Regions from separate parts of the Clostridium gasigenes genome, predicted to be linked through region 1. Evidence: predicted binding sites of a transcription regulator. Region 1 holds the regulator's gene; the other holds the start of a gene.
The links. Region 1 encodes Rex, which represses fermentation and respiration genes when NADH is low (regulators of the CRP and FNR family bind a similar motif). Its sites were predicted from a motif close to ATTGTTAANNNNTTAACAAT; they were not measured.

Region 1 (5,943 bases):
CTTTTTTTTGTTTTAATTTAAAAAAAATAGGAATTCAAAAAAAAGATTAACTATTTTAATCTATATTTAATAGCACAAGAGGTAATATATATAGTAGTAGATAAAAAGTACCGTTTGTGTAATTAATAACTCATTGTTTATATAAACATATAGGACTATGATAACAATATAAAAATAATATAATTTAAATGTTGATGATTTTGAAAAATATATTATAAAAGTAGGTGAAATAAAAGATGTTAATGAATACTCATACAATGTTAGCTAAAGATTTTATATATAATATGGATAGTAATAAAAAAGAGTTGATTAATGAAAATCATTTCATTTGGGGAAATATAAAACCGGATTGTGTTTCTACCTATAAATTTAAGAAGCATTATCTTGATGAAAGCTTAGATATGGTTGTGAATAAGATCCAATTTCTATCATCATTAAGTTTGGAGGATATATATAAGAACCATTATGAAAATAGATTTAGTCAAGAATTGGGTGTTGTTTGCCATTTTTTATGTGACTTTTTCTGTGTTCCCCATAATAAGAGATGGGAATTTAAAAGTGCAAATGTAATGAAAGAACATGTTATGTATGAGAGAGATTTATCTAGAGTAGCTAAAGAATTCAAAATAAGAAAAGATATAGAAAGAAGTATAAACTCCAAAGAAATTAGAAGTTATATTATGGACCTTCAACAAGAATATGAAAAAGTAATGGAATATAATAATGATTTAGATTTTGCATATTATGTATGTCAAAGCGTTATTAATATGATTTTAGATGAAGTACTTATAAATGAAAAGATAAAAGAATATAAGGTTAATCATTAAGTTAGGGAGCATAAAGATAATAACAAGTTGAATAAGCTATTTTAGACGGTTGAGTATTATTTGTTTTCAAATTGTAATTTAAAATAGAACTTACTATTTATAAATAGTAAGTTCTATTTTTGTTGAGTGAATATAACTAAAAGTATAGTTGACAATTTTACTAGGGAAAGCATATAATGAATTAAGAGAAACATATGAGCATATATTCATGTGTTGTAAGGAGCAATTTATGGAGGATAATAATAAAATAGAAAAGTGTAGTTGTAACGTAATTCATAAAGATGTAGTAGAAAAAGTTAGATTATCTATTCCTAAGGAAGAAACACTATATGATTTAGCAGAGTTATTTAAGGTTTTTGGTGATTCAACTAGAATAAAAATATTATGTGCTTTATTTGAAGCAGAAATGTGTGTATGTGATATAGCGAATCTTTTAAATATGACTCAATCAGCTATTTCCCATCAATTAAGAGTTTTAAAGTCTAATAGATTAGTTAAATACAGAAGAGATGGGAAAGTAATATACTATTCATTAGATGATGATCATATAAAGCATATTTTTGACGCAGGACTTAGTCATATAACAGAATAATATAATTCTTAAATTAAAGTTTAAAGGGGGAATAATAATGGAAAAAAAGTTTTTGTTAAATGGATTAGATTGTGCTAATTGCGCAAATAAAATAGAAGATAGGATTAATAAGCTAGAAAGCATTAAAGAAGCCACTGTAAATTTTTCAACTGCTACTTTAATTTTAGAAATAAAAGATGGTTATGAAAAAGAAGATATAATTAATCAAGTAAAAAATATAATTAAAAAATTAGAACCAGGTGTTAAGGTTACGGAGAAAATTGGAAAGGTAGTAGCTAATCGAAATATTAAAAAATGTGAAAGTGCAAAATGTTCAATTAGTGATCATAAACATGAACACTCAAGTGATGATTCAGGATGTTTGGATAAAGGTCATAATCATACAAAGAAAACTAATGTTAACAATGTAGAAGGTAATCATGAATTGCACCATGAAGATAAGCATAAAGAAGAACATGGTCACGACCATTCACATGATGGACAAAGTTTTAAAATAAAAGATAATTTAACTTTAATAATTGGAGCTATAATATACATTATAGCAATTATAACTAATGGTAATGGACTGCTTTCAATAATATTATTTGCAATAAGTTACGGGTTAATAGGTGGAAAAGTTGTTTTAACAGCTATTAGAAATATATTAAGAGGTGAAATTTTTGATGAAAACTTCTTAATGACAGTTGCAACTTTAGGCGCATTTATAATAGGAGAATATCCAGAAGCCGTTGCAGTTATGTTATTTTATGAAGTTGGAGAACTGTTCCAAAGTTATGCAGTTAACCATTCAAGAAAATCAATAACATCATTGATGGATATAAGAGCAGATTATGCAAATATATTAAATGGGAATGATGAAAGAAGAGTGTCACCTGAAGAGGTGGGGGTTGAGGAAATAATTATTGTTAAACCAGGAGAAAGAGTTCCTTTAGATGGAATAGTTATAGAAGGAAAAAGTTTTGTTGATACTAGTGCTTTAACAGGGGAATCAGTTCCAAGAGAAATAACAGTAGATAATGAAATATTAGCAGGATGTATAAATACAAATGGAGTTTTAAAAGTTAAGGTAACTAAAGAATTTGGTGAATCAACTGTAGCTAGAATATTGGAATTAGTTGAAAATGCATCAAATAAAAAAGCTCCAACAGAGAAATTTATAACAAAATTTGCAAAGATATATACTCCAATAGTAGTATTTTCAGCATTGGCATTAGCTATATTACCACCGCTTTTAATACCAGGGCAAACATTTAATATTTGGATATATAGAGCTTTATCATTTTTAGTTGTATCATGTCCTTGTGCGTTAGTTGTTTCAATTCCTTTAGGATTATTTGCAGGAATTGGTGGAGCTTCTAAAAAAGGAATATTAATTAAGGGTGGAAATTACCTTGAAGCTTTAAAAGATATTGATACTGTAGTTTTTGATAAGACAGGAACATTAACTAAAGGTGTATTTAAAGTAACAGAAATAAATGCAGTAGATATAGAAAAAGATAAGTTATTGGAAATTGCAGCTTTAGGTGAGTCACTATCAAATCATCCAATTGCTCAATCAATAGTTAAAGCTTACGGGAAAGAAATTAATAAGGATCAAATTAAAAATTATGAAGAAGTATCTGGCCATGGAATTAGTGTTAAAATTAATGAAGAAGATATACTTCTTGGTAATTATAAATTAATGAATATGTTCAATATAAAATACAATGAAGTAGAATCTATAGGAACAATAATTCATGTAGCAATAAATAAAGAATATAAAGGAAATATAATTATTTCAGATGAGATAAAAGAAGATGCAGCAAATGCTATAAAAGAGTTAAAGAAAATTGGGGTGCATACAACTGTTATGCTAACAGGAGATAGAAAATCAGTGGCAGAAAGAGTTGGAAAAATTATAGGAATAGATAAAGTATTCTCAGAATTATTACCAATAGATAAGGTTGAAAAAATAGAAACATTGCTTAAGGCTAAGAATTCTAAGAGTAAAATAGCGTTTGTAGGAGATGGAATAAATGATGCGCCAGTACTTGCAAGAGCCGATATAGGAATTGCAATGGGGGGAATTGGATCAGATGCAGCAATTGAAGCTGCTGATGTTGTATTGATGAAGGATAATCCAGAATCTTTAGTTGAAGCTATAAAAATAGCTAGAAAAACTAATAAGATTTTATGGCAAAATATAATATTTTCATTAGGAATTAAAGCATTCGTTCTTATACTTGTAGCTTTAGGAATGGCTAGTATGTGGGCAGCAGTTTTTGCAGATGTAGGTGTAACAATAATTGCAGTCCTAAATTCGACAAGATGCCTAAAATAGCCATTGACAAATTTCATCATTTTAAATATAATTAGTGAGGTTAAAAATTTCAGGCGTAGGGATAGCATACAAGATCGTGAATCTTGTTACAGAGCTTGGCTCTGTATTAAATTGTGAGACTTATGTATAACGCATCTGCTACGTTATACATAAGTCTCTTTTTTTTATAAAAATTATTATTTTCAGATGTTATTATAATAAAATTTAAAAGTATGAAAAAATATTTTTATATTAGGAATCTTCAAAAAAAGACTAGTATGTATCTAGTTATTTTTTGAAGATGCCTTAATAATAAAATTTACAACTTTGTTAAATGGATAACTGCTAAAAGTTAAAAATAGAAAAAGTTTAAATATAGATTAAATAAGTAGGATATGATATTATTATATATATTAAATTAAAATAACTAAAATGTTAAGGAGAAGTGTACAGTATGGAAAAGAAAAAGAATATTTCTATGGCTGTAATTAAGCGATTACCTAAATATCATAGATATTTACAAGAGCTAATGAAAAATGATGTTGATAGAATTTCTTCAAAAGAACTTGGGGAAAAAATCGGATTTACAGCTTCGCAAATACGTCAAGATTTGAATTGCTTTGGTGATTTTGGTCAACAAGGCTATGGTTATAATGTTAAGGACTTATATAAGCAAATAAGTTTAATACTTGGATTAAATAAAGATTATAAAACAGTAATAGTAGGTGCTGGAAATATTGGTCAAGCGATTGCAAATTACAGTAGGTTTGCAGAATTAGGTTTGTTTCTGCAAGGTATATTTGATGCTAACCCGAAACTTACAGGTTTAAGAATGATGGGTACAGAAATTCAAGATATAGATAATATGGAACCTTTTCTTCAGGTTAATGATATAGATATTGCTATGATATGTGTACCAAGAATTAATGCTCAAAAAGTATGCGATACCTTAGTTGCAGGTGGAGTAAAAGGTATATGGAATTTTGCACCAGTAGATTTAGTAGTTCCAGAGGATGTTACTGTAGAAAATGTACATCTGTCAGAGAGTTTACTAACGCTAATATATTTATTGCATAAGAGTTAATAATAAAAACTAAATTGTTAAAATTATCGAAAAATTGAAATAAATATTGAAATAATTAAATAGTACGATTATAATAATAGTTGAAGTTTAAAAACTTCGATTATTTTTTACCTATACTTGTTAGAATATTAACAAAGATTAGTGAAAACGATTGGTTTTTTTATGGGCTTCAATAAAAAGCAAGTCAACTTATGAGAAATTTAAATGGGTAAATTTTAACTATGCTAAGTTTATAAATTTAATAAATTAAGCAGATATAAAAGGGGAGGACTTTAAGCATGGAATTAAAAAATGTACTTCTTGAAAAAGAAGGTAATTTAGCTATTGTTACAATCAATAGACCAAAGGCTTTAAATGCTTTAAACTCAGAAACATTAGCAGATCTAGATATTGTTATAACAGATTTAGAAAATGATAATGATATTTACTGCGTAATCCTTACAGGATCAGGAGAAAAAGCTTTTGTTGCAGGAGCTGACATTGCTGAAATGAAAGACCTTAATGAGAAGCAAGGAAAAGAATTTGGTATTCTTGGAAACAAAGTGTTCAGAAGATTAGAAAACTTAGGAAAGCCAGTAATAGCTGCAATATCAGGTTTTGCACTTGGTGGTGGATGTGAACTTGCAATGTCATGTGACATAAGAATAGCATCGGAAAGAGCTAGATTTGGGCAACCTGAAGCAGGGCTTGGAATAACTCCAGGTTTTGGTGGAACTCAAAGACTGCCAAGAATTGTTGGAATTGGAAAAGCTAAAGAATTAATTTATACAGGAGCAATAATTAAGGCTGATGAAGCGTTAAGAATAGGTCTTGTAAATAAAGTTGTTACTTTAGAAAGTCTAATGGAAGAAGCTAAAGCTATGGCAAACATGATAATTGCTAACGCTCCAATTGCAGTTAAATTATGTAAGGATGCAATTAATAGAGGAATGCAAGTAGGCATAGATAGTGCAATAGTAATTGAAGCTGAAGATTTTGGAAAATGTTTTGCGACAGAAGATCAAGTAGAGGGAATGGGTGCTTTCATAGAAAGAAGAACCAAAAACTTCCAAAATAAATAGTCGCAATATTAAATAAATAAAAAATAATATAAATATTCAAACAAATAAAAAGTGTAAGGAGGTTTTTAGAAAGTAATTAA
Region 2 (5,943 bases), 250 kb from region 1:
TATTTCTTTTTCTGTTAATTGAACCAAAGCATTAAACTCTGTTTCTTTAGTAACATTTTTAACTTTAACTACTCCATTGTCTAATGCACTTTGAATATTTTCCATAACTAGTTTATCTAAATTATCTAGCGCATCATAATTTGTTTCATTTTCAAATTCCAATGGTATTATCCCATTGTTTATTAAGTTAGCTTTATGGATTCGTGCAAATGATTTAGCTATAACAGCTTTTATTCCTAAATGAAGAGGTGCAAGTGCTGCATGCTCTCTACTTGATCCTTGCCCATAATTGTTTCCAGCTATTATAACTCCACCATTGTTTTCCTTAGCTCTTTTTGGAAAATCTGAATCTACTGTATTAAAACAGAAATCTGCAAGATAAGGAATGTTAGATCTAAATGGTAAAAGTTTTGAATTTGAAGGCATAATATGATCTGTTGTTATATTATCTTCAACTTTAATTAAAACTTTACCCTCTACAACTTCACCTAATTTATCGTTCACTGGGAATGGTTTAATATTAGGACCTCGCAGAACTTCTACTTTTGTTCCAACTGGAGCTGGTGCTAATATCATAGAATCATCTATTAAGAATTCCTTTGGCATTTCAACAGTTATGTCTATATTAATTTCTGTTGGATCAGTTAAAACCCCCGCTATTGCTGAAACTGCCGCCGTTTCTGGGCTAACTAAATACACATTAGCTGATAATGTTCCAGATCTTCCATAAAAATTTCTATTAAATGTTCTAAGCGATACCCCATTAGTTCCAGGCGCTTGCCCCATACCAATACATGGACCACAAGAATTTTCAAGGACTCTTGCTCCAGAACTAATAATCTCTGCAAGTGCTCCGTTTCTAGCCATCATCTCCATAACTTGTCTTGAACCTGGAGCTATAACTAAACTAACATCTGGATGAACCTTTTTACCTTTTAATATTTTTGAAACTTTCATTAAATCTTCATAAGAAGAATTTGTACAACTACCAATTGCAACTTGATCTACTTTTATCTTTCCAATAGTTGAAATTTCTTCAATATTATCTGGGCTATGAGGTTTTGCTGCTAGTGGTCTAAGCTCATCTAAGTTTACAATTACTTCTTCATCATATACTGCATCTAAATCTGGCATAAATTCTATCCAATCTTCTTCTCTACCTTGAGCCTTGAAAAATTCTAAAGTTCTTTCATCACTTGGGAACATTGAAGTAGTTGCTCCAAGTTCTGCTCCCATATTAGTAATAGTTGCTCTTTGTGGAACTGATAAAGTTTTTACCCCCATGCCTGCATATTCAAATACTCTATTTACTCCACCTTTAACAGTAAGTTTTCTAAGTACTTCTAATATAATATCCTTTGCTGCAACCATTGGTTTTAATTTGCCCACTAAGTTAATTTTACAAACTTTAGGTGTATTTATATAATAAGATCCACCACCCATAGCTAATGCAACATCCAATCCTCCTGCCCCCATAGCAAGCATTCCAACGCCACCAGCCGTTGGAGTGTGGCTATCTGACCCAGTTAAAGTTTCTCCTGGAGTAGAAAATCTCTCTAAAAATACTTGATGGCATATACCATTACCTGGTTTTGAAAAATGTACCCCATACTTTGATGCTACTGTTTGAATAAATTTATGATCATCTGCATTTTCAAACCCTTGTTGTAACATATTGTGATCTATAAATGCTACAGATCTTTTAGTTTTTACTCTGTCTATTCCCATAGCTTCTAATTGAAGATACGCCATAGTTCCTGTTGAATCTTGAGTTAATGTTTGATCTATTCTTATCCCTATTGGTTCACCTATTTTTAATTCACCCTCTACTAGATGGCTTTTAAGTATTTTAGTAACTAAATTATCTCCCATTGTTTTTTCCCCCTTATAAATTGCTTATTGCTTATTTCTTATTTCTTATTGTTATTAAAATAGCTAGCCCACCTGATCCTCTATTTTACCAACCCGACTGTTATTTTTTTAATATCTAATTAATTTTTATTTTAATAGCCTTTTATATTCTTTATATATTTCAACTAATTCCTTATCAAAAAGAGTTCTCTTAACTCTTACTGAAGATTCTCTAACCATTTCTAATATAACTTGTGAAGATTCACTATCTAATTCAACTCCATATTCTTTAAATTTATTTATAATTCCTGCTCTACCAGAGTGCTTTCCAATAACTATTTGTCTTTGAGCTCCAACAATATCTGGGTCAAAAGCTTCATAGTTTTTAGGATTTTTTATAGCTCCATCTGCATGTATTCCTGATTCATGGGCAAACATATTGTCTCCAACTATAGCCTTCCACACTGGTAAAATTCTACCCGATGCTCTTGAAACATATTCAGATACTTCCCTAAACATCTTTGTATCTATATCACCTTTATAATCATAAACAAACATTAATGCCATTAATACTTCTTCAAGTGCTGCATTTCCAGCTCTTTCTCCAAGCCCATTTACAGTAACTCCAACATGAGTTGCTCCACCCATTATCCCACCTATTGCATTAGCTGTTGCCATTCCAAAGTCATTATGAGTATGCATTTCTATATCAAAACCTGTTTTTTCAAACAAGTAATTAATATCTTCTCTAATTTTGAAAGGTTGCATTATACCAACAGTATCACAATATCTAAACCTGTCCGCCCCAGCAGCTTTAGCTATATTAATAAATTCAACTAAAAAATCCCTATCAGCTCTTGATGCATCTTCCCCATTAACCGATACATAAAGACCATTTTTCTTTGCATATTCTACAGCAGTAACCATACTTTCAAGAACCCAAGCTCTTGAAGTTTTAAGTTTATGCTTAATGTGAATATCAGATACAGAAATTGAAATAGCTACAGCATCTACACCACAATCTATTGATTGCTCAATATCTTTAATTACAGCTCTGTTCCAAGCCATTATGCTACTCTTTTTATTTCTTTTTACAATTTCCTTTATTGCTTCTTTTTCATCCCCACCCATAGCAGGAATTCCTACTTCAAGTTGATCAACCCCAACATCGCTTAACATTGAAGCAATTGTTACCTTTTCTTGGTTTGCAAAAACTACCCCAGCTGTTTGCTCCCCATCTCTTAATGTAGTATCTACAATGTATATTTTTTTACCATTTTCTAAATTTTTAACAGACATTTAAAATCCCCCTTTTACACTTATTGCTTATTGCTTTGCATTTCTATTTTAAATACTTATATCCTATTTAAATAAAATATTTCCGAATATTAATTTTCTATCTGTATGAATATTCAAATAATTCCATGTAAAAATAAGATATTTAAGGCCCCTTTTATTGTATCAACTATAATTCCCTATTTATTATTTTATCATAATTTTTTTTTATTAACAATCAAATTATCATGCATTTTATAAATAATTGCAAGTTTTATTTTATTTTATTCATTTTAATTGTTTTAAAAACAATTTTGCTTTGTTTTAATCCTAATAATGCAATGTTTTTATTTTATCTTGCATTATTATTTAGCTACTTTTTTGCTATTTAAAAGTTAAAGTCACTTTATTGTATCTAAAATTATTCTCATTAATAGAGATAAAAGCATATACATAGTTGTTACAACTCATATTGAATAGTAATAACTACAGCATCGCTCATTGCAAATAAATGTATTTACTTGTTTAAATTTTTCATTTTAAAAAGCTATTTAAAATAACAATTATATTTATATATTTATTTTATAAATAGCATTATAATTAACATATTAGAATAAAAATGTATATTTATATACATTTTTGATATTTTACATAATATGTTTCTTGAATTTACAAAAGGGAGGCTCCTAAACATATGAGTATTAAATCTAAACTAATTATTAGTTACTTAATATTAATTCTATTTTCAGTAACTTTTTTAGGATATTTAATAGGAAAAAAAACAAAAGATGCAGTCTTTAATGAAGTTAAAGAAAAAAATCAACGCATAACCGAATTGATTAATACTACTACAAGCATAAGAAATAATTTGCTTGCTGATAAAAACTACAGTGATTTAAACTCTGCAGAAACTTTATTAAATAATTTAGGTGATTTAAATGTAGATGATACTCAAACTATAAAAGTTGAGAATTATGATTTACCAATTTTATATGCTGGAAAACAAAGATTATCATTAGATCCTACAGTTATTGATAATATAAAGTCATCTACAGGTGCAATAGCTAGTATATATTTGTTAAATGATAATAAGCTAATACGAGTGTCTACAACTCTTATTAAAGATAACAAAAAGGCTATAGGAACATACCTCTCTAGTGATTCAGATATCTATAATAAAATAATTAACAATGAAGATTATAGTGGTAGAGTGACATTTGAAGGCGAAAGTTATATGTCAAAATTCAAACCATTATTGGATAAAAACAAAAAAGTTATAGGGGCACTAGGCTTAGGTAATAAGATGCTTAATGATTATTTAGAACAAACATTAAATGATATTAAAATTGGGAAAACAGGTTACGTATATATAATGGATTCAACAGGAACTGAACTTGTCCACCCTAAAAATAAAGGTCAAAATATAGGAGAGCTTGATTTTGCTAAAGAAATAATCTCAAATAAAAATGGAACAATTGAATACACATATAAAGGAATACATAAATTAGCTTATTATAATTATTTCGAACCTTGGGATTGGTATATTGTTACGACAGCTAATTATAATGATTTAAATTCTTCATCTATATCAATTTTATATACAATATTATTTAGTGGATTAATAATATTTTTATTAGGTACCCTTATAGCTTTATTTATGGCCAAGTCTTTAGTTAATCCTATTAACAAATTAAAATCATGTATGGAAATAGCCGGCAAAGGTGATTTGACTATACGTTCTGATATAAATAGCATGGATGAAATAGGAATATTATCTAATAGCTTTAATAATATGATGGATGAAAACAAGCGGTTATTAGACGACGTAGTTAACTATGATAGATTAAAAACTGAATTTATTGCTAATATGTCTCATGAATTGAAGACTCCATTAAATATCATTTTTTCTACAGCTCAATTATTTTCTTTATATCTAAACAAATATGAAAATTCAGATAATGTTGATAAATTAAACAAATACACAAATAGTATAAAACAAAATTGTTATAGGTTATTAAGACTAGTAAATAATTTAATAGACATTACTAAACTTGAGTCTGGATTTATGGAGTTAAATTTAAAAAATCAAAATATAGTAGAAGTTATTGAGGGAATAACACTGTCAACTGTTGATTATATAAAAAGTATGTCAAGAACCATTATTTTTGATACAGATATAGAAGAAAAAATTATGGCTTTTGATGAAGAAAATATTGAAAGAATTTTACTTAATTTAATTTCTAATGCTACTAAATTCACTAAGGCAGGGGCCACTATCGAGGTTTCTGTATATGATAAAAATGATTATGTTATAATTTCTGTAAAGGACAATGGTAGAGGAATTCCAGAAGATAAGTTACAACAAATTTTCCAAAGGTTTAAACAAGTGGATCCTTTATTAAGTAGAAATCATGAAGGTAGCGGTATAGGATTATCTATAGTTAAATCTTTAGTTGAAATGCATGACGGTAAAATTGATGTAAAAAGTAAGTATAACGAAGGTACTGAATTTATAATAAGCCTACCTGTTAAGATTGTTTCTAATAATGAGGATTCAAAAAAAGATTTTACAATTCAAACAAATGTTGAAAAAATACAGATTGAATTTTCCGATATATATAATTGATAGAAATATACGTCTCTAACCCATTTGTAAGCTATGAATTTTAAAAAATTCATAGCTTTTACTTTAGCGCGCTGAGAGAAAACAACTAAATTTCCACAAAAAAACAGGGTGATTCATGTTAATCAACACGAATCACCCTGCTAGGTATATATTTTATAAAACTTGATAATTGTTTTTATCAGTTCCTGTAT

Region 2: J1C67_RS05440 (aconitate hydratase) is a predicted target of Rex. The motif match lies at 1,920-1,939, and genes of this name have one in related genera.

Annotation. Positions count from the first base shown of each region.
Region 1 is NZ_CP071376.1:852,523-858,465, reverse strand. It holds gene J1C67_RS04185 (zinc dependent phospholipase C family protein) at 237-827, shown strand; gene J1C67_RS04180 (ArsR/SmtB family transcription factor) at 1,057-1,419, shown strand; gene J1C67_RS04175 (heavy metal translocating P-type ATPase) at 1,457-3,739, shown strand; gene J1C67_RS04170 (redox-sensing transcriptional repressor Rex) at 4,173-4,802, shown strand; gene J1C67_RS04165 (short-chain-enoyl-CoA hydratase) at 5,081-5,863, shown strand.
Region 2 is NZ_CP071376.1:1,098,403-1,104,345, forward strand. It holds gene J1C67_RS05440 (aconitate hydratase) at 1-1,872, opposite strand, end outside; gene nifV (homocitrate synthase) at 1,999-3,150, opposite strand; gene J1C67_RS05450 (Cache 3/Cache 2 fusion domain-containing protein) at 3,821-5,752, shown strand; gene nrdD (anaerobic ribonucleoside-triphosphate reductase) at 5,906-5,943, opposite strand, start outside.